3 regions of the Chengkuizengella sediminis genome follow, and region 1 is predicted to be linked to each of the others. Evidence: riboswitches for the same ligand, from Rfam matches in the RefSeq annotation. Region 1 holds a riboswitch; each other region holds the start of a gene.
The links. A riboswitch is a leader RNA that binds a small molecule or an ion and turns the genes downstream of it on or off. The one in region 1 is predicted to bind thiamine pyrophosphate.
Positions count from the first base shown of each region.

Region 2: another riboswitch for thiamine pyrophosphate. It lies ahead of thiC (phosphomethylpyrimidine synthase ThiC); the one in region 1 lies ahead of tenI (thiazole tautomerase TenI).
Region 3: another riboswitch for thiamine pyrophosphate. It lies ahead of tenA (thiaminase II); the one in region 1 lies ahead of tenI (thiazole tautomerase TenI).

Region 1 is NZ_SIJC01000003.1:384,338-395,250, reverse strand. It holds gene EPK97_RS08985 (NAD-dependent epimerase) at 1-536, opposite strand, end outside; gene EPK97_RS08980 (restriction endonuclease) at 799-1,587, shown strand; gene EPK97_RS08975 (hypothetical protein) at 1,658-1,933, shown strand; gene EPK97_RS08970 (hypothetical protein) at 2,043-2,180, opposite strand; gene EPK97_RS08965 (hypothetical protein) at 2,285-2,749, opposite strand; gene EPK97_RS08960 (ATP-grasp domain-containing protein) at 2,897-3,802, opposite strand; gene EPK97_RS08955 (sensor histidine kinase) at 4,036-5,499, shown strand; TPP riboswitch at 5,552-5,653, shown strand; gene tenI (thiazole tautomerase TenI) at 5,712-6,314, shown strand; gene thiO (glycine oxidase ThiO) at 6,335-7,450, shown strand; gene thiS (sulfur carrier protein ThiS) at 7,507-7,710, shown strand; gene EPK97_RS08935 (thiazole synthase) at 7,712-8,479, shown strand; gene EPK97_RS08930 (thiazole biosynthesis adenylyltransferase ThiF) at 8,476-9,495, shown strand; gene thiD (bifunctional hydroxymethylpyrimidine kinase/phosphomethylpyrimidine kinase) at 10,160-10,913, shown strand, end outside.
Region 2 is NZ_SIJC01000009.1:79,591-90,503, reverse strand. It holds gene EPK97_RS16700 (TIGR04053 family radical SAM/SPASM domain-containing protein) at 1-516, opposite strand, end outside; gene thiH (2-iminoacetate synthase ThiH) at 530-1,621, opposite strand; gene EPK97_RS16690 (guanylate kinase) at 1,901-2,488, opposite strand; gene EPK97_RS16685 (M42 family metallopeptidase) at 2,666-3,733, opposite strand; gene EPK97_RS16680 (DUF92 domain-containing protein) at 3,807-4,610, opposite strand; gene EPK97_RS16675 (spore coat protein) at 4,781-5,341, opposite strand; gene EPK97_RS16670 (MFS transporter) at 5,474-6,682, shown strand; gene EPK97_RS16665 (hypothetical protein) at 6,699-6,896, opposite strand; gene EPK97_RS16660 (RDD family protein) at 7,151-7,546, shown strand; gene thiC (phosphomethylpyrimidine synthase ThiC) at 7,639-9,408, opposite strand; TPP riboswitch at 9,699-9,810, opposite strand; gene EPK97_RS16650 (vanadium-dependent haloperoxidase) at 10,071-10,913, shown strand, end outside.
Region 3 is NZ_SIJC01000004.1:112,208-123,120, reverse strand. It holds gene EPK97_RS09925 (sensor histidine kinase) at 1-957, shown strand, start outside; gene EPK97_RS09920 (extracellular solute-binding protein) at 1,075-2,760, shown strand; TPP riboswitch at 3,064-3,169, shown strand; gene tenA (thiaminase II) at 3,278-3,964, shown strand; gene EPK97_RS09910 (ECF transporter S component) at 4,015-4,599, shown strand; gene EPK97_RS09905 (ABC transporter ATP-binding protein) at 4,732-6,219, shown strand; gene EPK97_RS09900 (energy-coupling factor transporter transmembrane component T family protein) at 6,231-7,028, shown strand; gene EPK97_RS09895 (hypothetical protein) at 7,044-7,874, opposite strand; gene EPK97_RS09890 (sugar-binding transcriptional regulator) at 8,032-8,973, shown strand; gene EPK97_RS09885 (NupC/NupG family nucleoside CNT transporter) at 9,217-10,431, shown strand; gene EPK97_RS09880 (pyrimidine-nucleoside phosphorylase) at 10,533-10,913, shown strand, end outside.

The sequences.
Region 1 (10,913 bases):
ATCGTAGGCGTCCCAAATTGAGAAGTATATGTATAAGCCATTAGCTCATTACTTTTTTTAGTCATGCCATATAAACTAAGGGGGTGGTCAACTCGATGTTCTTCTGAAAATGGCATTTCCGTGTTTGCTCCATATACCGAGCTTGAAGAAGCATAAATCAGCTGTTCAGGTTGATGATTACGGCAAGCCTCTAATATATTTAGAAATCCAGTAATATTCGTATCTATATAAGCTTGTGGATTTTCAAAGCTATATCGAACCCCAGGCTGAGCTGCTAAATGAACGACAGACGAAAATTCACTTTCAGAAAATATTTTATTTATTTTACCCCCATCTTCAATAGAGATCTGTTGATAAGTGAAGTTTTCATGAGGAAGAAGTTGTTTTAAACGACCTTTCTTTAATAAAACATCATAGTATGGTGTTAAATTATCAATCCCTATAACGGAGTAACCTTGATGTAATAAACGTTTTGTAAGATGGTAACCAATGAATCCAGCACATCCTGTGACTAATATTTGTTTTTGTGAAGACAATGATATCTACTTCCTTCCTATCAATAAATGAGAACATCAAAATAGTATATGATTGGAATAAAAAATATAGAACATATATTTGTTGTTAACAGTTTGTGGATAACATGTGGATAAGTTCGTGTTTTCCACAGATTCAGCTTAACACCTTTTTCTTTTCAGTAAAAGAGACTAAAAAAACGTCATAAATCTCCTTCTAGGTTCATATAATTAACTAAATCAACAGAAATAGTACAAGCTATTGAAAATATAAGGAGGGTTTTTTATGGAATTGGAATTTATGTTTTTCTTTTTGGCTATAGTAGGGATGTTTATTATCTGTTTTTTATATAAGATACATACTTTAACTGAAAACGAAGGAAGTTACACCGCAAATGAATTCTATAAACCCTTTGATATACAAAAGGAATACGAACGAGTGAACAAAGAACAAGCTCCGATTACACCATCTGTGGTGAGAATTAAACCTGCATTAAGTTCAACTGCACCAAGACATGAATGGACAAAACTCACACCTCACAAAGAAAATGTAGTCATAAACATCAAAAATCATAATCCCTTAAAACCACAGAAGTTATCACAGGAAGCTGCCGTATTAGAACATTTAAACTCTTTATCAAATGAGGTTTTTCAGGAAGTCATTCTTGCTTTATGTGAAAAGGTTTTAAATATGAAAAGTTCCTTTAAAGAATACATGTCTCCTATAAAAACATCTTTTTTATTCTCTGGCGTTATGAATATTGAAGGTTTAATTCCACTACAAATGGATTACATTGGAGAAGTTAGAAAATCGGAAGCTTCAACACCTGTAGAAATGAAACACATTAATCGAATTTTAAACAAATTAAATAGAGGTCAAATGGGTCTATATATTACCACATCCTATTTTACAGGATCCGCACAACAAGAAATAAAACGCAGTCGTTCCTCCATTAAGTTAATATCTGGGTTAGATCTTGTTAAATGTTTAACGGAGCATCAATTAATTGAAGGAAATCAAATAAAATCCTCATGGATTGATGAGATATGTAATAAAGAAAAGATGAGCGCATGAATAAAAAAACCTCTAACTCCTCACTATAAGGAGTGAAAGTACTAACCTAAAAAGTATTGGAGGTTTTTCCATGCCAAGTGAAAACACGAGTAAACAAAGGCAAAATCCAATCTCCCAAGCTCAAAACTCAGCGCAAAGAGCAGAAAATGCTGTTGAACAAGCACAGACACATCCTAATCAAACTACATTCCAACAAGCTGAGCATGCCATCAACAGAGCAGAACATGCACTCGATCAAGCTAAAGGTAGTGAAAATCAAGAGCCAGCCGATAGGATAGAGGAACGATTAAATCAACAAATTAAAAACCTAAAAGAAGTTGAAAATCAAACTCATTATGGAAGGTAATTTTTTGAAATTATTTAAAGCTGGATAGAATGAATGATAAGACAAGACTAATGAGAATAGTATCTATTTCATTAGTCTTTGTTTTTTTATCAGATCATAATTTGTTATATTATGGAGTATTTGTTACGGTTTTTCTCTCAGCAGGTTCACCATTTGTTGAATTTCTATGCTTTGACTTTGCTGTATCATCATCTTGGTCATTGCCTTGTTGTTTTTGTTTGGCTCTATTGTTTGTATTTCTAGACAAATGAACTCACTTCCCTTATTAAAATTGTACTACATGTGTATCTTTTGATATTTATTAAAATGTTATGCATTGCTGTGTCTACTCCATCATTTTCAAACTGTAATCTATAATGTGAATACAGTCGCTTTAAGACTTCGGGATGCAGCAAAAACACTAGCGGACATTCCGGATACAAGTGTACATCTTAGATCATACGTATTGATTCCAGCACTTGGATTATTATCCACTAAAGGAAAGTTTGGAAAGTTTGTATGTCTTCCTTCACCGGCTATCTCATAATCCATTTCATCATTGATCGTTGCAAGGACTTTACCATTACGAAGTATCTCAATTAGCACTTCAAAAGTTTGACTAGGAAGTGAGGAAATACGAACAGATGACATTACAGCAATTTGAACCATTGAATCCAGCGATACTTGTGTTTTAGTTGGTTTATTGACACATACATCGACAGTAGCTACAACTGTTTGAGGCATGACATTAAGATCAATTGCACCAGCATCAACATCATATGGGTCCTCTACTGAAAAACTTTGTGCAACAACAAAAGGTCCTTTATTTAGTCCCATAAAATAACCTCCCAACTTCATAAATTATCCGTTCATCCTATCTTATGAATAATCGAATGTATTTGCTTGGACTCCTATCCTTAGAAATTGGGATTGTAGAAAATAAATTTTAATTATTAAATTTTCTCAATAGAAAAATGGTAACTACTATGAATAGTTACCATTATTTTTAAGAGCTAAGTTGATTCCTAGTATTATAAAATTCAAAGAGTCACAAAGCGAAGCTGAAATGCTAGCCCACACTCTGGGATTACACTCAATTACTTTTACTGACTGATCTCTATCATCCACCCTCATATCAAAATGAGCAAGACCATTAAAATTTGCATATTTTAATATATCCTTTCCTATTTTCAAGACCTCTCTATTATCAAGAAATTCAAAACCACCTTTAACCCTACGTGATATGGACCAAGCAATCACTTTCCCCTCCATACAAAATACGCTTAAGTCAATATCATTACCTGGTATATATTCTTGTACAATATATTGTTCATAATTAGATTTCATAATATCTTTCTTTTTTTTTTCAAATGTCTTAAGCTCTTGTATTAACATTACTCCATTTCCCCCCTCACCGGTTGTTGGCTTTAATACAAATGGATAATTCATTGGTGGTAATTTACCATTATTTTTCTCAAATAAAATTGTCTTAGGCGTAGGGATGTGATAATTCTCTAAAAAACGATTGAACTTCCATTTATCATTTTGAGTCGTTAAAGTTTCTACGTCTGAAATTTGAAAGCAGGTAATGAATTGTTCAAGCGAATTCTTGAATTTAGCCATAAAAAGTGTAGTAACAATACAAGTAGGAATAACTATTTTACAATTAAATTCTTTTGTTATTGATTTAATAATTTCTGTAGTAGAAGGAGAATCTATTTGAAAAGCTTTATTAGAAACTTCAACAATTTTTATACACCTTGTGGATTTAATCTTTTTTTTCATATTATCTGTCCCTATAAAAATAAAATCTAATCCCTTTTTTTGTACCAAACATGTAATCGTTCCTCCTATTAATGCCTCATTTGTACCCAATATAAGAATATTCAAAACCATCCACTCCCTATAATTCCAAGAAATTTTATAATCATAACTATTCTAGAAAGTCCTACATAATTCTCACAACATCATTGTTTATTCAATGTCCTAATTAAATCTATTATTCTAAGTAACAACAATAATTTTGTCGATTAGTGTTTCAAATTGTATAATTTCAAGCTATAATTATAAATATTGGTTATTTCTTCCTTGAATTATGAATTTGAAAGGAGGGGTGATGATATTTGCAGCTGAAAATAAAACTATCCTTTATTTTTTCTACGATTGTTATTTTTATTTTGTTGTTAAATAACACGTTTAATTATTTTTCAACCCGAGAGATTTTACGTGAGGATAAAGAACAGGAAATGGTCTTGTTGGCGAATCGATTAGCTGCTTTCCTTCAATTTTCAGAAAACTCTTTTTATATTGACGTACCTGATCATTTGCTAGAGATGAATTTTTCAAACAATGAAAGTGTATTAGAAATTGCTGGATTTGATCCGCATACCAATAAAGAAATGCCTGTGTTAGCTCAGAACAGTCAAAACAATACAGATCAACCTCGATCGATTAATGATTTTATTCAGGTAGAAAAACATGACTATCATACAGAAACAGATGTGGATTTCATAACACAGGTACTAGATACAGGTCAGTACATGAGTTATATTTCAAATTATCAGGATCAAAAAGTAATGAAAATCTTCACCCCGATTGCCATGGATAAACCGTATGTCATGAGCATTGTATTTGACTATAGTGATATACAGAAAGTGTTAAACAAACAACTGTGTTTTAATTTCATAATTTTAATGTCAGCCATTGGAATCATTATTTTCTCTAGTTATATTTTCGCTGGATTTATCGTGGAACCTCTTCAGAAAATTCTACTTAATTTACATGATATTAGTAACGGGAAGTTCGGAGTTCAAGTAGAGGTAAATCGAAAAGATGAATTAGGTATATTGAGTGAAAGGGTAAATCTATTATCTTTGAATTTAAAAAAGTATCAGCAATCCGAAGAGATGTTAATCAAATCGGAAAAACTATCTGTAGTAGGCCAGTTAGCTGCTGGGGTAGCTCATGAAATTCGAAATCCACTAACTTCTTTAATTGGATTTTTAAACTTAATTAAACATGGCAAGGAAATGAACAAGGAAGTTTTGGAGGTGATGACTTCAGAGCTTCACAGGATCGAATTGATTTTAAGTGAGCTGTTGGTACTTGCTAAACCGCAAGAAATTACATATAAACATAAAAACATACATAACATACTTAAGGATGTACTGACGTTAATTGAAATACAAGCCACACAAAACAATGTGAAAATACAGTTGGACATAGAAGAAAAAGTACCGTTCATTGATTGTGATGAAAACCAATTGAAACAAGTGTTCATTAATTTATTGAAAAATGCAATTGAAGCCATGCCTTCTGGAGGAAATATCTTTATTTTCGTTAAAATGAATGAAGATGAAAAAGTATTGATCAGCATTCAGGATGATGGGTGTGGGATGAATGAGGAAGAAGTATGTAAGTTAGGCGAACCTTTCTTTACGAGTAAGGAAGAAGGAACAGGTTTAGGATTCATGTTAAGTGAAAAGATGATACATAATCATAAGGGAAGCATGCATATTCATAGTATCAAAGATGTAGGAACCAGTGTGGATATTATTTTGCCTTTAACACAAGATTTGGATACATAATCGTCAATAATCGTTCATTGCCTCAACGCAAGTATTCATGTTAAGATATTGAAAGATACACTAGGGGAGCCGATCGGCTGAGATAGAATGAAATTCTGGACCCTTTGTACCTGATCTGGGTTATTCCAGCGTAGGGAAGTGAAGATGAGATGTCATATTTTAAACGAAAAAACATCAATCCACTCTTTACGAATGAAGGAGTGGATTTTTTTATGTCTGGGCGAGAATTGCATGTGATCTCGAATGGGAAGGATTCTTTACAACATTTCGCTGATATTGCGGGACAGATTCATCCCTATGTAACAGCTTTTCATATTCGAGAAAAACAAAAAAGTGCAAAAGAGCTTATGTTAGGTGTATCTTTTTTAAAAAAGAAAGGTGTCCCGCTTTCAAAAATCGTGATCAATGACCGAGTGGATGTAGCCGCTATTAGTCGTGTATCAGGGGTTCATCTGGCTTATCATAGTCTGGATGCTGAATTAGTAAAACAAACCTTTCCGAATCTTAAAGTAGGATGCTCTGTACATTCCTTAGAAGAGGCATTGTCCATGGAACAAAAACAAGTGGATTATGTCTTTTACGGTCATGTATATGAGACGGCTTCAAAACCAGGTTTACCTGGAAGAGGTTTAAATGAACTTGAAACCCTTACACAAAAGTTACAAATTCCTGTTATAGCAATAGGGGGTTTAAAACCTTCTAACATTCAAGAAGTTTTAACAGCAGGAGCTTCAGGTATTGCGGTGATGTCAGGGTTGTTGGAAGCGGAAGATCCTCTTAAGAAAGTAATAAAATATCGACAACTACTAAAGTGATCCGAATGGAGGGGAAGATCATGGTGAATCATTACGATGTTATTGTTGTAGGGGGAGGGGTCATTGGGAGCTCTGTTGCCTACAGCTTAGCAAAACGAGGGTTGAAAGTCGTCATTTTAGAAAAAGAACGACTAGCGTCACAAGCTTCACAAGCCGCCGCAGGCATGTTAGCTGCACAAGCTGAAATGACGGAAGCCGGACCTTTATTCGAACTATCTAGAAAAAGCCGAAATATGTTCCCAAAGTTAGCAGACGAGCTCAAGGATCAGAGTGGAATCGATATCGCATTAACAAATAAAGGCATGTTTAAGATCGCAGTGACAGAGGAGCAAGTGAACGAATACAAGCAAATGATCTCATTCCAACGAAAAGCAGGGGAACAGGTAGAATGGTTCACTAGAGATGAATTACGTGAAAAGGAACCTGCTTTATCTAAGGCAGTGTTAGGTGGATTATATCTTCCAAACGATGGTCATGTGTTAGCACCAGAGTTATCTCTTGCGTTTGCAAAATCAGCTGCAAAACTTGGGGTAATGATACAAGAATATACAGAAGTATTTTCGTTTATCTTAGAAAATGGTAGAGTCAAAGGTGTAAAAACAGATCAAGGTGCACTGCAAAGTGAAAATGTAATTGTGACCACAGGAGCATGGAGCCATCGATTGTTGCGAGAGACTGGAATTGAATCGTCTGATTATCCTGTAAAAGGGGAGTGCTTTTCGGTTGTATTTCAAAAACCGATACTTGAATCCACGATCTTTTCACATGGGTGTTACCTTGTACCTAAAAAAGGTGGCAGACTTATCGTTGGGGCTACCATGAAGGAAAATACCTTTGATCGAAAGGTTACGGTGGATGGCATTTCTACTTTATTAGGAAAAGCCAAAAGATTACTGCCAGACATCGTGCACGCGGAATGGGAGAAAACGTGGGCAGGGATTCGTCCCCAAACAGCAGATAGTGTACCTTACTTAAGCGAACATCCAGAATGGCAAGGATTATTTATTGCGACAGGTCACTACCGTAATGGTATTCTCCTTAGTCCTATCACTGGAGAAATCATCGCGGACCTAGTCGAAAAGAAACCATATGATGATGTGGATTTAACACCGTTTCGTATTCAGCGCCCTGTATAATATTAAACTACAGAGATTAGCTTCACTTTCTGGGGTACCTTAAAGAGGTGATATATTTGAAACTTCATATTAATGGAGAAAATGTTGAAGTGCCAAGTTCAATTAGTTTCGTTACCGAACTATTAGCACATTTTCAACTAGAAGAAAAAGTTGTGATTGTAGAATTAAATCATGATATTTTAGAAAAAGAGAACCATGCGCGAACCAACATTTCAGACGGGGACCGTATTGAGATTGTACATTTTGTAGGAGGCGGTTAATTTGTTAAACATAGGACCTTATTCATTCCATTCTAGACTGATGTTAGGTACAGGGAAATACCCTGACTTTGATATTCAAAAAAAAGCGGTGGACGTTTCTGAAACTGAAATTTTAACGTTTTCTGTACGAAGAATGAACATCTTTGAACCAAGCCAGCCTAACTTTTTAGAGAAAATTGAAGTGGAGAAATTTAAGCTTCTACCAAACACAGCAGGTGCATCTACTGCGGAAGAGGCTGTACGTATTGCAAAACTTGCTAAAGCTTCTGGTTTATGTGACATGATTAAAGTAGAAGTGATTGGTGATCCAAAAACATTATTACCAGATCCAGTGGAAACACTAAAAGCAACGGAAGAGTTATTAGCTGAAGGATTTATCGTATTACCTTATACATCTGATGATGTGTTACTTGCAAAAAGGTTACAGGATTTAGGTGTACATGCCATTATGCCAGGTGCATCACCGATTGGTTCTGGTCAAGGGATTATTAACCCATTGAATTTAAGTTTTATTATTGAGCAAGCGACAGTACCAGTCATTGTAGATGCAGGAATTGGAGCACCTTCGGATGCAGCCATTGCAATGGAGATGGGAGCAGATGGTGTTTTATTAAACACAGCAGTATCTGGAGCAAAAGATCCAGTGAAGATGGCACAAGCGATGAAGTTAGGCATCGAAGCGGGTCGTTTAGGATACGAAGCAGGACGTATCCCGAAAAAACGTTATGCAACAGCCAGTAGTCCAACGGAAGGATTGAGTACCGTTTGAGTGATCGATATTCAAGACAAACCTTATTTACACCCATTGGTGAAAAAGGACAGGAACTGATATCCCAAAAACATGTGTTGTTAATCGGAGCGGGTGCATTAGGTACAGGTAATGCCGAAGCTTTAGTGAGAGCAGGTATTGGTAAACTTACAATTGTAGATAGAGATTATGTGGAGTGGAGCAACTTACAAAGGCAGCAGTTATACGATGAAGCAGATGCAACAAACCGGATGCCAAAAGCGATTGCTGCGGAAAAACGGTTGAAAGAAATAAATTCAGAAGTGAATGTGGACGCTCATGTAATGGATGTGACAACAGAAGAAATCGAACAACTTGTAGAAGGTGTTGATCTCATCTTAGATGCAACAGATAATTTTGATACACGTTTACTTGTGAACGATATTTCTCAAAAACACCAAATCCCTTGGATTTATGGAGCTTGTGTTGGCAGCTATGGGTTGTCCTATACAATATTTCCCGGGAAAACACCTTGTTTGAACTGTTTGTTAGAGACAGTACCCCTTGGCGGAGCAACTTGTGACACGGTGGGGATCATTAGTCCTGCGGTTCAAATGGTAGTGGCTTATCAGGTGACAGAAGCGTTAAAAATATTAGTTGAGGACGAAGAAGCTTTACGGAACAAACTTGTATCCTTTGATCTTTGGAAAAACCAACATACAGCGATTAATGTAAATAGAGCGAAAAAAGAATCTTGTAAATCGTGTGGATCACATCCGACGTATCCATACTTGTCTGCTGGAAGTCATACAAAAACAGCTGTTTTATGTGGTAGAAACACAGTGCAAATCCGTCCACCAGAACCGAAAAAACTTAATTTACCACATCTAGCCGAAACGTTGGAAAAGCAGGGTGGAGAGATAGATTTAAATCCTTTTCTGTTAAACTTTAAAATCGATGAACATCGAATGGTGATATTTCAGGATGGACGTGTGCTTGTTCATGGGACGAAGGATATTACTGAGGCTAAGAATTTGTATCATCGGTATTTGGGATAAACAAGTTGAATAAATTATGAGGGCTCCTGCTTTGGAGTCTTTTTTTGGGAGATATTTTCAAAGAGAAAAGAATATGTATGCTGAACCAATTCAATATACTCTTATTCTTTCCACTTGCAAAGTGCGCAAAAGTCAGTCACAAGAGTATATTGAATTTCATATCAGAGAAGTTTTTTTGATTAATATATAGAATTTATAATTAGTAAATGGATGAGTCATGGAGAAATTCAAAATATAAATATTTTTTTACTTCCACTGTAATTTAATGAATCTTGACTAGTGACATCCACCTCTATAAGGTTAACGTCTGTACAGCACTTCCTGTACAGTAAAGTTAGTCACAAGTGGTCGATTAATAACAACAACCAAATTCTTGTGGACAACCAATGGATCAGACTATTCACTATATTATAGTGAGAGTCTTATTTATAAATTTTAGCTCATCTTTGAATTAAATTAACAAACTTCCAAAAAGTGATTTGCTCTTGTGACTGACTTTACAGAACAGGATGTTCTGATGTCGATGTTAGTCACAAGGAAGTGGTTGGGATTAATCGAGATACATTAATATGAAGTGGAAGGAATAAGAGCAAATCACTTTATATGAATATGCTGCACATTTTAATTGTTTTACATTTTTAAAAGTTTGAAAGGAGAAGAAAAAATGAAACCTATTAAAGTTTTAACGATAGCTGGTTCGGACAGCGGTGGAGGAGCAGGCATCCAAGCCGATTTAAAAACTTTTCAAGAGCTTGAGGTCTTTGGCATGTCAGCTATTACTGCTATCACAGCTCAAAATACATTAGGAGTACAAGGTGTGTATCCTTCATCACTTGAAGCGGTAGCCAATCAAATTGACTCTATTGGTACGGACATGGGAGCCGATGCGATAAAAACAGGGATGTTATTCAACAGTGAAATGATTGGGCTTGTTTGTGAGAAGATCAAACAATATGGATGGGAAAATGTGGTTGTTGATCCAGTCATGATTGCTAAAGGTGGCGCTCCTTTATTACAAGAAGAAGCAGTAAAAACGATGCGAGAGCAATTGATACCTTTAAGTAAGGTCATTACACCAAACATGCCAGAAGCGGAAGCTTTAACAGGAAGAAAGATTCAGTCCTTAGAAGATCGAAAAGAAGCGGCGAAGATGTTGTACGACTTAGGTGCACAAAATGTAGTGATTAAAGGTGGACATGATACAAATTCAGATGAAGTGATAGATCTTTTATTTGACGGCACTGAGTTTACAACCTATCAGAGCAAAAGAATTAATACAAAAAATACACACGGAACGGGTTGTACCTTTGCTGCGGCAGTCGCTAGTGAACTAGCTAAAGAAAGATCAATAAAAGAGGCTGTAGGAAACGCTAAGAAATTTGTACATGTATCTATCGTAAATGCTATGCAAATAGGAA
Region 2 (10,913 bases), on a different contig from region 1:
TCGAGCCATATCTTCTAATACATCTAAATTATAATTTGAAACAACAGTATTGATTTGAAGAGGTAATTTTAGTTCATTAATCGTTTCTATTGCTCTCATAGTTAGATCAAAAGAACCATTCGTCCCTCTAAAATGATCATGAATACTTGCATTGGGACCATCTAAGCTAAACGCCCATCGTGATAAACCAACATCCTTAGCTTTTTTAATTGCTGCTGTTGTCACATTTGGGGTTGCACTAGGTGTCATTGAAACTCTTACACCTTTTTGTATAGCATATTCTGCTATGTCATATACATCGTCTCGTTCCAGTGGATCTCCACCAGTAAAAACTAATAAAGGATTGTCCATTTCATAAATTTCATCTATTAATTTTTTCCCTTCCTCAAATGAAAGCTCTCTAGAGTCTCGTTTATATTGAGCCTCAGCACGACAATGCAAACATTTTAAGCCACAAGCTCTTGTTAATTCCCAAATAACGATAAACGGATTTTTATGATAATCACGATTGATCATGTTATAAACCTCCTTATACAGGCTGGTATCCTTTTTGTTTTATTATAGTTACAATCTCTTCCACACTTCGTTCATCTGAGATATCAAACTGATGATTTGCTGTTTCCATCTGATATTGATTTGCATATCCTCCTACTGCAGTGCAAGAAGCAGCCGACAAGTTGGTAACACCATAGGATAGTAATTCGTCTCTCAATGTAGGGCTTTCTCTTGTTGATAAATTCATATTACATTCAGGTAAAAATAATCGCATAGCCAGCATCATCTGCATTAAATGTTGATCGGTTACATCCACAACAGGTTCGAAATCTCCTAAATGAGGTCTAATTCTAGGAAAAGATAAGCCAATTTGTGTGTTAGGATATTTTTCTTGCAAGTAGTTTACATGCATCGCTAAATAATAGGCTTCTTTTCTCCAATCTGCTAATCCTAATAAAGCACCCATATTCACCTTTGACATACCAGCTCTACATGCTCTTTCTGGTGTATCGATTCTATATTGATAGTTTCTTTTTGGACCTTTGACATGAACTTTTTTATACATTTCTTCATCATACACTTCTTGATAAACCGTAACTCCATCTGTTCCACTTGCAACTAAGTCCTCGTACTCTGTAGTATCCATAGGTTGAATTTCTATAGAAACAGAATCAAATTGATTTTTTAACATTGTAATGACTTGTTTTAAAAAAGAGATTGGAATATGAGTTTTAGATTCCCCGGTTAAAATAAGCAGTTGTTTAAAACCTAACTTATTTAAAATATTTGCTTCTAATTGAATTTCAGATAATGACAGTTTCTTTCTTTTAAATGTTTGAGTGATACTAAAACTACAGTATTCACAATGATTAACACAAAAATCAGATATATAAATCGGAGCATAAAGCTCTATTTTTTTATGAAAATGTTGAACAGTGTTCTCATGTGCTTTTTGTGCCATGATGTCTAAATAAGGTACAGCAGCAGGGGATAATAATACTAAAAAATCAAATTCATTAAACGTATTCTTTTGTAAAACTTTTTTTATTTCCACTGATGTTATAATAGAAAAAATATCTTCAATCGATTTATTTTTTAATTTCTTGTAAGTTTCATAAAAACTCATAAGCCAACTCCTCTTTACTTTCGTACAAAAAAACGCATTATAAACTTAAACTAGTATGATAAATATTACTTCAAATGGAGAGCCTGTGCTATGATGTTTGTCACACACAAACACTGCGAACTATGTATTAAACAAGCAAAAAAACACCTGTGCGTGATTTTCTGCTCATTCCTCGAATATAGACTCCATCCTAAATGTATTTTTTAGATAGTTATGAGTTTTCTATATCATAAAAAACTCGCCACAAGTAAATTGGCGAGTTTCTATATTTTTATTAGATTAGTCTTTTTCTTCTAATTGACGATCCATATACCCTTCTAATACTTCTGTTACTGCAAACACAGTATGAGCTAAATCTGTATTTTCAAATGCATGTTTACATTCATCTTTGTATGACATATCTTCATTATAATGTTTAAAATGAAAATCTACAATTTCTTGATTCACACCTAAAGCTTTCTGACGTTCAATAATCACATCACGATCTACGTAAATAAATAAACGACTAACCTTTTCACCAAATAGCTTCTTTAAAGTTCTAGCACCAGCTGAATTTAATATCAGATAAATAAAATCGTTATTTTTAAACTCCTGTTCAATATCTAACCCTTTGATTCCATAAAAATTCCCATCAATATCAGTAACTTCAACAAATTCTTTATTATTTATACCTTCTTCAAATTGCTTCCGTGAAATAAAATGATAATCCTGACCATCTACCTCGCTTGGACGTTTTTCTCTTGAGGTATAAGAAATCACCTTTTTAATCCCCAATGTCGTACCAACCATATCTGCCACAGTTTTTCTTCCAGATCCATCTGGGCCTGTGAAAACAAAAATCATTTCCTTTTCTTTTAATTGATACATTAAATCCCTCCTTTTAATATAAAACCTATAAAACCGAGGTAATTAAACACTCACTGCTAGTTAATTAAACATTTGCTGGCTTCTCTGAGCTTAGAATGAAGAATTCATGATAATTGTTTGAAATCTTGATATGAAAGAAAACATGTATGATATGAATTAAAATTGTGAAACCATACTCTATTTGATGATTTCTTCAAAAGTTGATTGATCTGTTGTTTTCACTAACTTTACTAACAACTCCTTGGCAGCTTCGTAATCTTCCACATGTAGGATGGAAGATGAAGTATGAATATACCTAGAACATACTCCGATGACTGCTGAAGGAACCCCAATCCCATTCAGATGTACATTACCTGCATCAGTACCCCCAGCAGATATAAAATACTGGTATGGAATATCATTAGACTCTGCAGTATCTAAAATGAATTCCTTTAATCCTTGATGTGTTACCATTGTACGATCTAAAATACGAAGTAATGCTCCTTTACCAAGCTGACCAAACTCACTTTTATCACCAGTAGTATCATTTGCTGGGCTTGCATCCAAAGCGTAGAAAATATCTGGTTTCACCAAATTAGATGCTGTCACTGCCCCTCTTAATCCTACTTCTTCTTGTACTGTTGCTCCTGTAAATAAAATATTTGGCAGTTGTTCCTTATGTACTTCTTTAAGCAGCTCTATTGCCAAACCTACACCGTAACGATTATCCCATGCTTTAGCTAAAATCTTTTTAGGATTTGATAACACCGTGAATGGACAAATTGGAACAATTTGCAGTCCAGGAAGAATTCCCATGTTTTCTGCGTCTTGTCGATCATCTGCTCCTACATCTATAAACATCTGATTCATATCTGCTGGTTTTTTACGCTGTGTTTCATTTAACAAATGGGGTGGTGTTGAACCAATCACTCCTATAACAGGACCTTTTTGTGTTATGATTTGTACTCGTTGAGCTAATAGTACTTGACTCCACCAACCACCTAGAGGTTGAAATCGAATCATACCGTTATCTGTTATTTTTGTAACCATAAAACCAACTTCATCTAAATGACCTGCCACCATTACTCTTGGGCCATTTTCATTCCCTCGAACAACACCAAAAATACTGCCCAATCGATCCTGAATGATCTCATTTGTATAATTTTCTATCTCTGATCTAACATAAGCTCGGATATCTTTTTCAAAACCTGGTGCAGCTGGCATTTCCGTTAATGTTTTAAATAGTTTTAATGTTTCCGCATTCATTTCTATCACTTCCATATATTTATATTCTTATATTACCAAAATTTTGTACAAATGAAAATAAAACTTTCGGAGATTACACCCATAAGATGCCTATTAGTATCGCAATCATACCACCAATGATAGAACTAATCATATTCACTCTATCATTATTCATCCATCTCCAACCTCGTTTCATACGGGCAGGGTGTAAACAGTGGTTAGAACTTTCAACTTCTTTTCCACATTGCTCACAATCGTACATCACTTGCCATTTTGCTCCAATAAACGAATCTGTCAAAGCTCCAATAAAACCACTGACTATACCTATAATCAAGTAAAAAAACAACATTCCCATATCATTTTCTGTGGATAAGATCCAAGCCGTAATACCGATAAACCCTCCGCCTAATATACTTGATACCAAACCTAAACTTGATACTCCGCCAGAAGATCCAGGAGTTACTGTTTGAAAAGAAAGAACAGAACGAGGTGGTTTTTTGCTTAAACTACCAATTTCGGTCGCCCAAGTATCCGCATTTACTGTAGCTAATATACCAATAAATGCCCACCAAATCATAGGTTGCTGCCAAATATAAAAGGTCACAGCTAATAATAGTGCTAATCCACCATTTGCCCACACCTGTCCTGCATCTCTATTTCCTGTTTTTTCATAACTATGTTCTATCATTTTTTTTCTGTTCTGTTTCCATTTTGTAAGAAGAGAGGAAGAAATAAAAAAGGCAATGAGTGTACCATACCAAGCTAAACTAACTAAGGCATACATTAATGTACCTATACAAATAGCCATTATAGCACCTGATAAAGACAATGATTTTTTCCAAAACGCTAATCCTGCAATCATGAAACTCCCTACAAAACCTATGACCCACTCTGTCATGAATGATACAGTTCTCCTAACCTACTCCATAATTAATAAATCTAAATGATATTAGATGAATAGGAATATAAATCATATTATACACAATATTGACCATTGTAAGAAGGCATGATTAGGGTAGGAGTTAGGCACTTTCAATTCACTCGAGAAAATGCCCTTTATTCAATTATTTATTGATGAATGTTTTGTTGTACAGGCTGGTAACTATGTAAATAAGTTTTGGCAGTATGATCTTCCATAGTAGGAACTTGATAGTACCCCTGTTGATTCATAAATAAAAACACTTCATATGCTTGATTAGCACAGTTTACTGCACCATGAATCAACATTTCCCTTACATTAGGATCAGCACATTCAAGAGAAGCAGCAATATGATTTTTTGCAGAGCCTTTGTGGAGGCATAACATCCCTGCAATAATTTGTTGATCATTAAGTTGCCCTTGTGTCTGTGGCACATGAGATTGAGGCTGATGTAAGCCATATCGAATTTGCTGCGGTTGGATGTTAGGTTGTGAATAAGGTTGCATTGATCTGTTTGCTGCATTATAGTCATGTGTATACGCAACTAATTGATCATAACCTTGAATAGCTGTCTGCATATGATTGTGAATCATCTGGCGTAAGTTATGATCTTGACATTGATTCGCATAAAGAGAAAAATGATTAATCATATTAATACTTCCATTTAATATTTCATGAACTTCCATTGTTTCATGAGCACCGAAAGGCATTTTGTCATCTCCCTTTGAATTATGTGATTTAAGTGATACAAATTTAATGTAACCATAATGAAAACAAGTATACATAATAAAAACCCACAAAAGTGAAGTGAAGCATATTCATTTTGAAAGAAGGAAACTATTTTGCCTCGTTGGAAAACTAATCTTATTGTGTTGTGGTTTGGTCAATTTATGGCAACATCAGGAATGAGTATGATCATACCGTTTTTACCTTTATATATACAGGAATTGGGAATTTCTGATCCAAATGAGGTCGCCATCTGGACAAGCATTATATTTGCAGGAAATTTTTTAACTTCATTTTTATTTCAGCCTTTATGGGGGAAATTAGGAGACAGATACGGTAGAAAAATCATGATCCTCCGATCAGGTTTCGGAATGTCGATTGTAGTTGCACTAATGGGATTTGCTACAAACACTTGGCAATTATTATTTTTACGTTTATTAAATGGAACCATCTCAGGATATATCCCAGCTTCCACCTCTTTGATATCCACAAATACACCACGTGAACATATTGGTTTTGCCATGGGAATGATGCAATCAGGTGCTGTAGCTGGTACGATACTTGGGCCTTTCATTGGTGGATTATTAGCAAATTTCGTTCCCTTTCAAACTATATTTTTTATAACAGGGGCTTTGCTTTTTATTGCTTCCTTATTAGCTCTCTTTTTAGTTAGAGAAAAATTTGATAAAAAAAAGGCTGCTATTAAAACGAATATTTCTGTATTGCAGGGTTTTCTGGACTTAAAAAAAATACCGCAAATCCCTGCATTATTTTCAGTTACTTTTATCATCCAATTTTCATTACTAAGCGTAATGCCTCTGATGGCTATATTTGTGCAGGATATGCATGGAAATACTGAGTGGTTAGCATTTTACGTAGGATTGGTTAGTTCCATAACAGGATTTTCAAATATGATTTCATCACCTGTATTAGGAAGACTAAGTGATCGTATTGGCTCAGAAAAAATACTATTCATTGCCCTTTTAGGCGCTGCATTAACTTCATTCCCACAAGCATTTGTAAACAACGTTTGGCAGCTTCTCGTACTCCGATTTTTTATGGGGATTTTTATAGGGGGATTGCTTCCATCTGTAAACTCCCTACTTAGAAAGTTTATACCTGAAGGAATGGAAAGTCGTGCTTATAGTTTTAATACAAGTGCATTAGCTCTAGGTAATATGTTAGGTCCGATTACTGGAGGATTTATTTCGGGTTTCATCACCATACCTGGATTATTCATCATGTCTGGTGTGTTGTTGACTTTAAATATGTTATGGGTTAGAAAAACATTAATACCTCAAAAAGTGAAAAACAGCTTTGAATAAAAAACACCTATGAGTTTTAACGAACTAAAAACTCACAGGTGTTTTTTTTGAAATATTTCTCTTGTATTTTGACATATTCATTATCGTGATTCGTAATTTCTCCGCCGTAATCCACAGTTACACCATATTGTCTAACGATGACTCTTAGCTTGTTTTCAATCGCCTGATCAAAGTCATTTTCTTTGGATAATACTTGCTCTTCTTTTAGTATCATTTCTACCCTCCTAATTTTTTTTGATTTTTTATTGACTCCCTTTTTTCATTCTATATAGTAAACCATCCTTCTTTAAAAATCTAATGCCATTATGATATGATAATTTTCTCTATCTAAGATGAGTTGAGGATGGATGACATTATTGGTATTGTAAGGCTTTGCAAATGAATTATAACCGGACTTGCATTATTACATTTTTATATAATATTCTATATGAGATATTTTTTTATTTTGAATAATGGGGGGAGATAGTTTTGGTACAACAACCAGCTGGTTTTTGGATTCGATTTGCAGCGAGTATTCTAGATTCGATCTTTATAGCAATCTTTTTCACATTCATCTTTGGGTATATCATTGGAATTGGAGATCTCAGTCAAATTCTTGATGTTTTATATTTGATTATTGTACCTGTTGTTTGGTATGGGTATACAATTGGAAAAAGAATTTGTGGCATTCGAATTGTAAAAATGAATGGTGAAAATGTTGGAATAGGTACAATGCTACTTCGTCAATTAGTTGGAGGTATAATTTACGCTATTACGTTGGGAATTGCAATTATTGTAAGCATTACCATGGTTGCTGTGAGAGAAGATAAACGTTCGGTACATGATTTCATTGCAGGAACTTACGTTACTTATGATGATCCATAAGAAAATGAAATTAGTTATTCAAAAACCATAAAAATTACACTAAAAAAACCTGATGGAAATCCATCAGGTTCATTTTTTGCTCAGTGACTCTTCTAACTATATAATTTTTTACCTTTATCTGAAAATTCCTGTGCTTTTTCCTTTAATCCTTCTGTAATGGCCTTTTCATCCGTTAGCCCTTTTTCCTTGGCATATTCACGAATATCCTGAGTAATTCTCATACTGCAAAACTTAGGACCACACATTGAGCAGAAATGAGCTGTTTTTGCTCCTTCTGCTGGAAGTGTTTCATCATGAAATGAAAGAGCTCTTTCTGGATCAAGAGATAGATTAAATTGATCACGCCAACGGAATTCAAAACGGGCTTTAGACAATGCATCATCTCTAATTTGTGCGCCAGGATGCCCTTTTGCAAGATCCGCAGCGTGTGCCGCTATTTTATACGTAATTACACCTTCACGAACGTCATCTTTATTCGGTAAACCTAAATGCTCTTTTGGTGTAACATAACACAACATCGCTGTACCATACCACCCTATCATGGCTGCTCCAATCGCTGAAGTAATATGATCATATCCTGGAGCAATATCCGTTGTTAATGGACCCAAAGTATAAAATGGTGCTTCATGACATATATCAAGCTGTTTATCCATATTTTCTTTTATTTTATGCATCGGCACGTGACCAGGTCCTTCAATCATTACCTGGACATCATGTTTCCATGCTATTTTAGTTAGTTCACCTAATGTTTCCAGCTCTGCAAATTGAGCTTCATCATTAGCGTCTGCGATGGAACCTGGTCTTAAACCATCTCCTAAGGAAATTGAAATATCATAGGTTCTAAGAATTTCACAGATTTCTTCAAAGTGAGTATAGAGAAAACTTTCTTCATGATGAGCTAAACACCATGCTGCCATAATAGAGCCACCACGAGATACGATACCTGTTACCCTTTTTGCAGTCATAGGTACATATCTTAATAAAACACCTGCATGTATTGTGAAATAGTCAACACCTTGTTCAGCTTGCTCAATTAAGGTATCTCTATATACTTCCCATGTTAAGTCTTGAGCTTCACCGTTTACTTTTTCCAATGCTTGATAAATTGGGACTGTACCGATTGGAACAGGAGAATTTCGAATAATCCATTCACGTGTTGTATGTATGTCTTTTCCTGTTGACAAGTCCATAATATTATCAGCACCCCAGCGAGTTGCCCAAGTCATTTTTTCTACTTCCTCTTCAATAGATGAAGTGACAGCTGAGTTTCCGATATTTGCATTAATTTTCACATGAAAATTACGTCCAATGATCATCGGTTCACTTTCTGGGTGATTAATATTTGATGGAATAATTGCTCGACCATTTGCCACTTCGTCACGGACAAATTCAGGAGAAACATTTTCACGGATTGCAATAAACTCCATTTCTGGTGTAACCAACCCTTTTTTTGCGTAATGCATTTGAGTCACATTCTGACCTGTTTTAGCACGTAAAGGTTTACGTTTCAACCCCGGAAACACATCCACGTTTTTAATAACTTCTTCATTTAGATAACCATTATCTTCAGGTTTAATATTTCTCCCATCATATTCTTCTACATCATTTCTTTCTTTAATCCAATTCCCTCGCAGTGATGACAGACCTTTACGAATATCCGTATCATAAGCTGAGTCGGTATACGGCCCACTTGTATCATAAACTCTCACTGGTTCATTTACTTCTTCACCATAATCTGATGTAGTTGAGCTCAATGCAATTTCTCGCATTGGCACTTTGATATCCTCTCTAGACCCAGTAACATATACTTTTTTGCTCCCTGGAAATGAGGAGACAGAAATTTGATTAGTTTGATTTGACATAAGAAACCTCCTAATAGAAATGTATAAAAAAATATTACCTTATGCATGGGTTCAGAAGGTGAACAATTCTAGTTGTAGAAATTGAAATAGGTTTTTAGAAATTTCGCCAATAGTAGGTTTCTGTCATTTTAGAAAAGTAGTGAAATTAAAAGATATCGTGGAATCATTCTTTTGTGGTCATTAAGAAAATATGAAGGTATATTTTCTTGAGTATACAATCTTGCATGATTTTATTCTTTGCAATCCAATAAAAAATGACTACTTAAGGATATAAGAAGTCATGACAGAACATTCAAGAATAGACATCTTTCCTACGCTGGCATTACCCAGATCAGGTTCAACAGTCGATAGCAGAATAGCCATCCTCTCAGCCTGGTCTTCCAAGCTCCCTGCATTTATTAACTTAGTATTAACTTACCATGAACTGAATCACATTACAATAACTTTCCAAAAAACTAACAATTTTCAAGAAAAGTCACAATGTACGTTAGATATATCGCTATTAGCCTATTAAGTAAACCTCTCTTACATTGGGATATAGGTATAAATCTATTTTTATATTAAAAATGGGTGTTTGTTATAAAAAAACAGACGTTTTCATCATTTCGAATCCAATATTACTAGAATAAAATATTATATCTTACAAGAAAGGAGTAAATAACATGAGTAAATGTTGTAAAAACTTTGATCCTAATTATTTATTGTGGAATGAAGTTCCCTATGCAGGCGAAGAATTCCCACCAACTAATCCAGAGGATCCTTTAGCTGGCTCATGGCCCATGTATTATTACGATCGATGTGGTAAGAAATTTAAGATTAAACAGACTGGAGAACACATTTATTTCACGGTCAAACATCCTAATTTTATAGATTGGGGAGGTGCACAATTAGATGCTGTATATGAAACTGCAAACAACTTAGATGAATTCAAAAAACAAGTTGCAACTTATTGGGGAACAGGTGTAGCAACTAAACAATGGTTACCTGTTTTAGATATATTAGTAGATACGTATGGAGTAACTGCTCCATATGCTGCACGATTAGAATCTGCTGTATTAAGTGCTGCAAACGATGCATTTATGATTACCTGGTATTACAAATTTATGTGGTTAGTGGCGAGACCTGATCAGTATGATCAAGAATTTGCTACCCTATTATGTACACCACGTCATCCAACCTATCCGTCTGGACATGCTGCTGTAGCAGGATGTGTTACTACAATTCTAAAATACTTTTTCCCAGGGGAAGCTGCTAGATTAGATGAATTAGGTGAAGAATGTTCTTTATCTCGTTTGTATGCACTCGTCCATTTCCCTGTCGATAATGACGAGGGTTTAAAATTAGGTAGACAAGTAGCGGAACATATCATTCCAATTTTAGCTAGTGAAACGGATTCAAGAGGTGAGCCAGTAGACATTCCTTATATAGAAAACAAACATGCAGATTTACCACCACCACCATATGAGCAGGTCATTCCTTTTGATTTTCCTGATAACTGTACATCG
Region 3 (10,913 bases), on a different contig from region 1:
GATATAGAAGTGTTCAAGGAAGTGAAAGAATCTTCTAATTTTGTTATTTTATTAGCTAGTTTAATTATAATTCCACCAACGTTAGTTATTGTATGGATTACTAGATCTATTACTGTTAGACTCATGTTAATTTTAAAACATATCAATAAAGTGAAAACACAGAACTTTGAAATCATTCCTGATATTAAAGCACGTGATGAAATTGGTCAACTCTCAATTCAATTTAACCGAATGACATTAACTATAAAAAGTTTAATTGATGATGTGTATAAAGCTGACATTCAAAAGAAAAATTTAGAACTGCAGCAAAGACAAGCACAATTGAATGCGCTTCATAGTCAAATAAATCCACACTTTTTATTTAATGCATTGGAAACGATTCGTATGAGAAGTTTGATGAAAGATGAGAAGGAAACAGCCAATATTATTCAAAACATGGCCAAGATGTTAAGAACATCGTTAGTGTGGAAAATGGATAAGGTGACAGTAAAACAAGAACTAGAATTAATTTATTGTTTTTTAGAAATACAGAAATATAGATTCGAACAAAAACTAGACTATCATATTCAAATCGATGATGCGGCTTATGATTGTGCGATTCCCAAAATGACTTATTTAACGTTCATAGAGAATGCTAGTATTCATGGAATAGAACCTCTTAAACATGGGGGAAGGATTGATTTGAAAATCTCTATTGAAGAGAATGAATTAGTGTTTCTTTTGCAAGATAATGGGATGGGTATGAATAAAGAAAAACTTTCACAATTAAATCAATATATGCATTCCAAAAAAGACATGGGGGATCGGGTAGGTATTCAGAACGTGATCTACCGACTAAAGTTATATTACGAAGAACAATTTGAGATGGTCATTGCTAGCGAAGAAGGAAAAGGAACAAGAATTCAAATTCGATTGCCCATTGACAAAGAGATGAAAACCTTAAATGAACATTGTTGAATTACTATATATACTTTTTAAAGTTTTGTATAAAGTTTCATGGGTACTCCACAACTTAACAGAACAGCGTTATACAATGAAGTTGTAAACATTATGATTGAAAGGGGACTAGGTATTATGAAGGTGAAAGCGATTTATTTGTTTTTGGTCCTGATGTTGTTTATAGTTTTCATTGCTGCATGCTCAGAAAGTAGTAGTAATGAGCAAGTAAATAAAACAATATCAAATAATCAAGATGATAAAGAAACTTCAGAAGAGAATGTGACTTTTACATTATTTAATGCAGGGTCTGGATTTAGAGATTTGAACACCAATGAAACGGTGATAGGGAAAATACTAGAGGATCAAACTGGTGTTAACTTTGAAATGGAATTTTTGGTTGGAGACATCAATACAAAAGTTGGTACAATGATTGCGGCTAACGAATTTCCTGATGTTGTGATTCCAGATAGTGCCATTGATAAATTTTTAGATGCAGGGGCCTTTATTCCTTTAAATGATTTAATAGCTGAGCATGGACCGAACATACAAAGAGTTTATGGATCCTATTACGAGTTAATGAAGCAGGAAGATGGAAATATTTATTTCTTACCCTTTGAAGCTATAGTGGGTGAACGTGTTCCAAGTCCTAATGTTGATCAAAGTGCTTTCTGGATACAGCGTCGTGTTCTAAAGGAATTCGGCTATCCCAAAATAAAAACATTAGATCAGTATTTTCAATTAATAGAAGATTATGAAGTGATACATAAAGATGAAGATCTAACAGGATTTATTAGTTTAACACATGACTGGAGGTTTTTTGTTTTAGTAAACCCGGCGAATCATTTGGCTGGATTCCCAAATGATGGTGGGGTAATGGTTGACATGGAAACCTATGAAGCAACTGTTTACGCAGATAAGGAAGATTCTACTAAGCGTTGGCTTCAAAAATTAAATGAAATGAATGCCAAAGGGTTGTATGACAAATCTTCATTCGTTGACAACTATGATCAGTATCTAGCGAAAATTTCATCTGGAAAAATATTAGGATTTTTTGATTATGGTTGGCAGGTAAGACCAGCACTTCAACTTTTAGAGGAAACAGGTAATGATGATCTCCTTTATATGCCCATGCCTATAGTATTTGATGAGGATATTAAAGACCAATACGGTGACTCTCCAGGTTTCGTAGATAATCGTGGAATAGCCATTACTGTCAGTGCAGAAGGCCCTGCTAAAATCATCCAATATTTCGATAACTTTTTAACAGATGAAAATCAAATTTTGTCCAACTGGGGTATTGAAGGAGAAACATTTGAAATCGATGAGAATGGAAGATTTTATAAAACCAAGGAACAAATCGATCAAGAAACAGAAGAATTTAGGGAATCATTTGGTCTTAAATATTTTGAATACTTTTGGCCTCGTTACGGAACAGGTTCTTCTTTATCAGATGGAAATTCGGTTGCTCCTGGGTCTCAGGCGGAAGTCGTGCAATTAGGATATACAGAAGGTGATTTAAATTTACTCAAGCAATATGGTGTGAGAACCTTCGCAGAGCTGTTCTCAGACACAGATGAGAGACCTTGGTTCCCAGCATGGAGTGTTCAGGTGGAACAAGGTTCACCAGAGCAAATTTTTGGCACAAGATCGGATGAACTTCAGAGGAGATATTTCCCTAAGCTTGTGCTTTCTAACCCTAGTGAATTTGAAGATGTTTGGAATGAATATGTGACAGAATTTAGAAAACTTGATGTTGAGGGTTATGAGAATTTTATGACAGAAGAAATAAAGAAGAAGGTTGATCGCGCAAAAGGAAATTAAATTCATGATAATTGAATTACGATGTCTTTAAATGACATTTTCTACTTGAGACAGCTCTTTTTCAAAAATAGAAAAAGGAAAATATCGATAACTAGTACAAGGAGAGCTAAAAATGATAGAGGCAAAAACATACATTTATAAAAACTCTAGAGTATATCGTAAAAAGTGAATTAATTTTAGAATTTTAAAATCAAATAAGTGAACTTTACCACAGATTTGTTGGAATATAATTCATATAAGTTGGAAATCTTTTTCCTTGTTAAAATAAAAAAACTATAGTAATGTTGTATTTGAATTTAATACCGTAACCACTAGGGGTGCAAATGATATTTGCTGAGAGGGGCATTTAGCCTTAACCCTTGTACCTGATCTAGCTAATACTAGCGTAGGGAAGTGGATGGATGAATTGCAATATCTTAGGTGCAAATTTGTCTTAATCCCACTCTACAGCAGAGTGGTTTTTTTATATTTTAAGGCTTTACTGTTACTGGGGTACTTAAGAAAGGCGGGAAAAGAGATGAAATTTACTGAGCAGATAAGAAAAGAAGCGGATGCTATTTGGCAGGCGAGTTTTAAACATCCATTTGTTAAAGGGATTGCTGACGGAACATTATCACTGGATCGTTTTCGTTATTATGTATTACAAGACTCATATTATTTAAGTCATTTTGCTAGAGTCCAATCCATAGCAGCTTCACAAGCGGATGATTTACATACGGTTAGTCGTATGGCATCCCATGCTATTGGAACGAATGAAGCAGAGTTATCACTTCATAAAGCGTTTTTTGTTCAGTTAGATATAACTGAAGAAGAAAAAGAAAACTTCAAACCAGCACCCACGGCTTATGCATATATATCACATATGTACCGTGCAGCTCATACTGGTCATATCGGAGACACGATTGCTGCTTTGTTGCCATGTTATTGGTTGTACTATGAAATTGGCGAAAAGCTCATAGGTTCAACACCGAAGGAACCTATTTATCAGGAATGGATTGCAACCTATGGTGGAGACTGGTTCCGTGAATTAGTTGAAGAGGTCATTCAGTTAGTGGACAATATCGCTGAAAAAGTAACTGAATCAGATCGAGAACGAATGAAAGAGCACTTTATTTTAAGCAGTCAATATGAGTTGATGTTCTGGGAGATGGCTTATCAAAAAGAGACATGGCCAGTTATCATCGAACAAAACGAATTAGGTTAGATAGTCGAACTACAATTCGGGTAGAATAATATAACTAGGAGATGAATGGAATGAGTAGTAAAGGTTTAAAGTTAACAGATATTTTAGTTACAATAGTCATTGCTGTTGTATTTGGTATTGTTTATAGAGTATGGGGATCAGTTTATGATTTTTTTGCTTTACCTGGATTACATTTAGAACAATTATCTTATGGTATGTGGTATATTGCTGCAACGGTTGCTTTTCTAATTATTCGTAAACCGGGTGTGGCCATCATTGCCGAAATGGCAGCTGCTACTGCTGAAATGGTAATGGCATCACAATATGGGGTAGATACACTGATTTACGGATTTGTTCAAGGTTTGGCTGTAGAGCTAGTACTGCTGGCAACATTATACAAACGCAGCGGTCTGATCGTGATGTCCATTGCTGGTGCCGCAGCAGCAGCTTCATCTTTTATCATCGATTACTTTAAAGGATATCTTGCTGATCTTACGGCTTGGAATTTAACTTTGCAAATTGTATTGAGAGTGATTAGTGGAATTATCATTACAGGTGTATTTGCTTATTATCTTGTAAAAGCTTTGGAAAGAACAGGTATAACCAATTTGGTTCGTCCTGCGTCAAAAGAAGATTATGATGCATTGGATAAGTAATTTTGTCCATGTATATCTTATTAAACATCGGTAAGTCAGATGGTCACGTGATACGATCTGATTTACCGATCTGTCTATAGAAGTATGGGATATTGAATGCAACAAATAGTCATATTGAATGAGGTGTCTATATTGTCACAGATCGTTGCAGGAGTGGAAAAGCTGCGCTTAAAATTTACTGGGAGCTCATCTTTGTTGTTTAAAGACGTCTCCTCTTTGATTTATGCAGGGGAGAAGGTTCTTATATTAGGTCCCTCTGGGTGCGGGAAATCTACCTTATTACAAATATTATCGGGACTCATTCCTCATTCTATTGAGGCACCAATGAAAGCAGAGAGTGTGACAGTTCCACGTTCTTGGGGATATGTGTTTCAAGACCCGGACACCCAATATTGCATGCCATATGTAGATGAGGAAATAGCCTTTGTATTGGAGAATCTACGTGTTCCACGTCATGAGATGCCTGCCTTAATACGTAAATATGTTGAAATGGTAGGACTGGCTATTGAGGATATGCATACGTCGATTCAATCGTTATCGGGTGGAATGAAACAAAGGTTGTCCATTGCATCCGTGATGGCATTGCAGCCGGAGGTTCTTTTTTTAGATGAACCTACAGCTATGCTTGACCCCGAAGGCACAGAACAAGTATGGGAAACGATTAAAGAGGTCGCTCAAGATCAAACTGTTTTGATCGTTGAGCATAAGATCGAACATGTACTGGATTTTATAGAACGGATTATACTGTTTAATGAACAGGGTGAAATTATTGCAGACGGTCCTAAAGACCAAATTTTATCTGCCCATAAACAGCAGTTAATTGCACAAGGGATTTGGTATCCTGGTGTTTGGGAAGATTACGTTCATCGAGCGCAAAGGCAATCATATATCGATCTGCAGCATAAATATCATCAAAATGAGTGGATGCTTTCTATATCCGACTTCAAAGGGTTTCGCGGAAATGACATAAAGCTTCATGTTGAACAAGCACAGTTATTTCCTGGAGAATGGATTGCTATTGTCGGAAAAAATGGGGCAGGCAAAAGCACTTTACTTCACTCTTTAATGCAGCTAATAAAAACAACAGGTGAGTATATGATCGAAAAGCAACCGATTGTAGAGATCGATAAATTGACGGATCATCTCACGTTCGTTTTTCAGAATCCTGAATTTCAATTTGTTACGAATTCAGTTTATGATGAAATTGCTTATTCCTTAAGAATAGATGAGATGGGTGAACAGCAAATTGAGGAAATAGTAAACCGCTTGATAGCGCAGTTTCGTTTGCTAGGGCAAACAGAACAGCACCCATATCAACTTTCGATGGGTCAAAAACGCAGGCTTAGCGTTGCGGCTGCAATTGTTAAGGAGCAGAAAATCATCCTGTTGGATGAACCTACTTTCGGTCAGGATGCTAAAAATACATTTGCAATTCTGGAATTAATTGAACATTGGCGTAAACAAGGGACTATAGTACTTATGGCCACACATAGTATGGAGGTTGTTCAATATTTTTCCAACAGAGTATGGTTAATAGAAAATGGGAAATTAGAATTTGACGGCACTTCTGCACAGTATAGAGAGAAATATTTGCAACAACCACTATTAAACAGTAGGTAGGAGGACTTAAAGTGCTTGATCTAAGCTATAAGGAAACTTGGTTGCATAGAACGAATCCTAGTTTTAAATTTATAGTGATGATAGCGTTATTTATCTATGTGTTGTTTATTCATAATCTCAACTTAATGGTAAATATTACGATTTTGACATTACTATTGTATTTATTGTTTTCAGGACATTCTTTCAAACTATTGCTGCTCATCTCCATCCCCTTAGTTTTAATCTTTGTTTCGTCAGCAACCTCTATGGTTTTTTTTGGTAAGGGTGAAACGACTTGGTTTAAATGGGGTTTGATTCATGTTACGGAGGAAAGCTTCTATAGAGGGATTCATATTGGTCTGCGTGCATTAACTTACGCAGGACTTGGCATTGCGTTTTCACTCACTACTCGTCCCGTATATTTGTTTTATTCCTTAATGCAGCAACTTAAGCTTCCCCCTAAATATGCATATAGCTTTTTGGCTGCATTACGAATGCTTCCCATTATGGTCGAGGAGTTCCAAACGATTCGTTATGCGCTGAAGGTTCGGGGTATGCGGCATAAACGAGGCATTAAAGGTATTTATGGAAAGCTTCGCTCCTATGCTATTCCTTTATTAGCTCAAAGCATTCGGCGTGCACACCGAGTAGCGGTAGCTATGGAAGCGAAACGATTTTCACAAGTGAAAAATCGTACATATTATTATAAAATTACTTTTTCAAGGTTTGATATTTTATTTTTACTTTATTTTATAGTTATGCTTTCTGCTGCATATTTCTTGAGTGAGCAATTACCTTATTTTCCAATTATAGATGTGAGGTATGAGTAATACAATGGAAAAAAGTTAATTTTTCATACCTCTATTTCGAGTAAAGCTTTTTTCTGAATTCCCAGTGTGTAGTTGCCACATATGCCAGAATAAATATGGGACAATTAAAATGAAGTTAATTAGCCCCCATGTATGTAACACATCTGTATTAAACCAGGAAGATGCATCCATTGTCATAGGGAATACGTCAAAAGTAGCTCTTAAAACTAGGTGTGCGGCTAATGTATACACTCGAGCAGTGATATATAATTCTGGACGTTTTTTTATAATAGGGTATATTTCTGCTGCTAATAAAATGGTCAATGAACTTGCGAAATAGACAGGGCTTTCTGCATAAACAAAACAGGCATTCCATGAGGTATAAAGGAAATTCCAAGATGCGGTTGTATAAGCAATTAAATCCCCATATTTTGATGTAGTGATTTTCCAAAATTTTGGAGCAAAGGGGATGGTGACACAGAGAAGTAATCCAGTTAAAGCATTAAAATTGTTTCCCATTGTTGCATCTTTTATCGTTGCTTCTAAAATATTAAGAAATAAGATAGCGTAAAAGAACCATAGAAACTGTTCTGATTTTAGGAAGTTCCATATTTTTCCCTTTTTATCTTCATAAACAGCGATACGAGAAAAACCCACAATAATCGTTGGTACTAGAACACTTAAAATTTTAGCCCATCGAAACCATCCCTCAACACCACCAATCATCCAAAGAGGAAAAGTAAACAACATAGCAATCCAAAAATAGGCTGAGAGTTTGTAATGTCTTCGAAAAAAAGAGATGATAAACATTAGAATTCCAAAGTAAATTGGCATTGAAATGACGTGCGGCCAAATTGCAATATTCATATACATTACCTCAAAGTTTCATAATAATAAAAAGCTAGGTAGTTGTATTATCTTTAAGTTTCCATGGGTTTATTCATACTAGTGTAAAAACATGAAATGAAATTAATTTCAATTTTTGTTAAAATAAATAGGAGTGAATTTGTTAGTAGGTGATTTAATGGATAAAGAAAAACTTATAAAAATGATTGAAGTCTCCAAATTATATTATTTATTAGACTATAACCAAAACGATATTGCTAAGAAATTAGGAATTTCGAGACCAACAGTTTCGAGGCTTCTTCAGCAAGCAAAACAAGAAGGAATTGTTGAAATAAAAATTATAGATCCAACGGAAGATATTGAGAATTTGTCCGAAACACTTGAACAAAAGTTCAATCTTAAAAAAGCAATTGTGACTCATGTTCCTCAATACGAAGATGGGATAATTAAAACCTATTTAGGTGAAAAAGCAGCATCTTATTTGCATGAAATTGTTAAAGACGATGACATCATCGGTGTGACATGGGGCACTACGATGCATCATGTAGCCGTTGAACTAAAGCAGGAAGCATTGAAAAATGTGAAAGTTGTCCAATTAAAAGGTAGTGTTAGCCACTCAGAGACGAATACGTATGCAAATGAGATTTTATATCTTTTCGGGAAGGCGTTTGAAACTTCTCCTATTCACTTGCCATTACCAGCTATTGTAGATCATATCGTTGTAAAACAAGCAATGGAAGCGGATAGACATATTAACAAAATTTTAGAATTAGGAAAACAATCCAATATAGCACTATATACTATTGGACCGATTAAGTCTGAGTCTTTGTTATTTAAACTCGGTTACTTCACAGATGAAGACTTAGAAATGATATATTCAAAAGCAGTAGGGGATATTTGCTCTAAGTTTTTTGATAAGGATGGAGAGATCTGCAGCAAAGAATTAAACGCTAGAACACTCGGTATTGAGTTGGAAGAATTAAAGAAAAAAGAATATTCTATATTAGTTGCTGGTGGGGCTCAAAAAGTGGAAGGGATTTACGGAGCGCTCAAAGGTGGTTTTACAAATGTTCTTGTAACAGATCAATTTACGGCTCAATTCCTAATTGATAAGAAATAAAGATTTTGATAACAAAGCGTATTAAAAAAAGGGATATCTCATTCTAATTCAACCTTACAGCTTAAAAGCTGTGAGGTTATTTTTGCATTTTAATTTGATTGGAAATATATTCTTTTACAAATGTTCATTTATATATTTACAAAATTTCATATTCTGTTATAATTCTGTTTGTAGAAGTGATTTGAATATTCATAACTTCCACTTGTGGACAGAGTGTAGACTAAGAAAAATGAGGTGTAGTAGATGAATATTTTATGGGGAATTTTCGGTATTGCTGTTATTTTTGGCATCGCTTTCATATTTTCAAGCAATCGGAAGGCGATTAGCATGAGAACAGTTTTTGGAGGTTTAGCAATACAAATTATTTTAGGTTTTATTATTTTGAAGTTTGAACCTGGTAAGGTGTTTTTAGGGAAATTAACTAATATAGTGAATTCAATTATAAGTTCTGCGGATGATGGGATTAAATTTCTTTTTGGAGGTTTAATTGGGAAAGAGGATATTGGATTCCTTTTTGCGTTTCAAGTACTACCAATCATTATATTTGTTTCAGCCATCGTTTCTATTTTGTACTATGTCGGTATTATGCAGGTGATTATAAGATTCATCGGTGGAGCACTTGCAAAATTGTTAGGTACAAGTAAAACAGAGTCTTTATCTGCGGCAGCTAATATCTTTCTTGGGCAGACAGAAGCACCGCTTGTAGTGAAACCATATTTAGCAAAAATGACTCGTTCAGAGTTATTTGCAATTATGACAGGGGGATTAGCTTCGGTCTCAGGATCGGTGTTAATCGGTTATACATTACTTGGTGTACCATTAGAATATTTACTAGTTGCAAGCTTTTTAGCTGCTCCAGCCGGATTGATTATTGCTAAAATCATGATACCTGAAACAGAGAAATCACAAGTGTCTGATGATATTGACGTCGGTAAAGATACTGAATCCGCTAACGTAATAGACGCAGCCGCTAGAGGTGCGAGTGTGGGGCTGCAATTAGCATTGAATATTGGTGCGATGTTGTTAGCATTTATTGCATTAATCGCTCTATTTAATGGTTTTCTTGGTTGGATAGGAGGGATATTCAACGTTCAGAATTTAACGCTTGAAGGTATTTTAGGATATGTATTCTCCCCAATTGCATTTGCAATAGGTGTTCCGTGGGAAGAGGCAGTACAAGCAGGTGGATATATTGGACAAAAGCTAGTTTTAAATGAATTTGTTGCATATTCTTTCTTTGGACCTGAAATAGAGACATTAACTCCCAAAACAGCGATGATTATTAGTTTTGCGCTTTGTGGATTTGCGAATATTTCTTCCATCGGTATTTTACTTGGTGGACTTGGAGGTTTGGCTCCAAATCGTCGAGGGGATATAGCAAAGCTTGGTTTTAAGGCTGTATTAGCTGGTATGCTTGCATCCTTGTTAAGTGCTGCTGTTGCAGGAATGTTATTTTAAAAATACCCATAAAAGTGAAGTGAGCTTAGATGATTAATCTTTTACTTTTGCGGGACCCTAAACTAACAGATTTTTATCAAAAGCATGAGGAGGATTTTGAGATGAGAATGGTTGATTTGATTGCAAAGAAACGGGATGGACACGAGTTAAGTAAACAAGAAATCAATTTTATTATTGAAGGCTATACTTCTAAAGAAATTCCTGAATACCAAATGTCAGCATTCAGTATGGCGATATTTTTTCAAGGTATGACAAAGAATGAAAGAGTATATTTAACCGATGCCATGGTTAAATCAGGCGATGTGATTGATTTATCAGACATAGATGGAATTAAAGTGGACAAACACAGTACGGGTGGAGTGGGGGATACGACCACACTTGTGCTTGCCCCTCTTGTTGCTGCGGTTGGAGTACCAGTTGCAAAGATGTCAGGACGTGGCCTAGGTCATACTGGGGGTACGATAGATAAACTTGAATCCGTT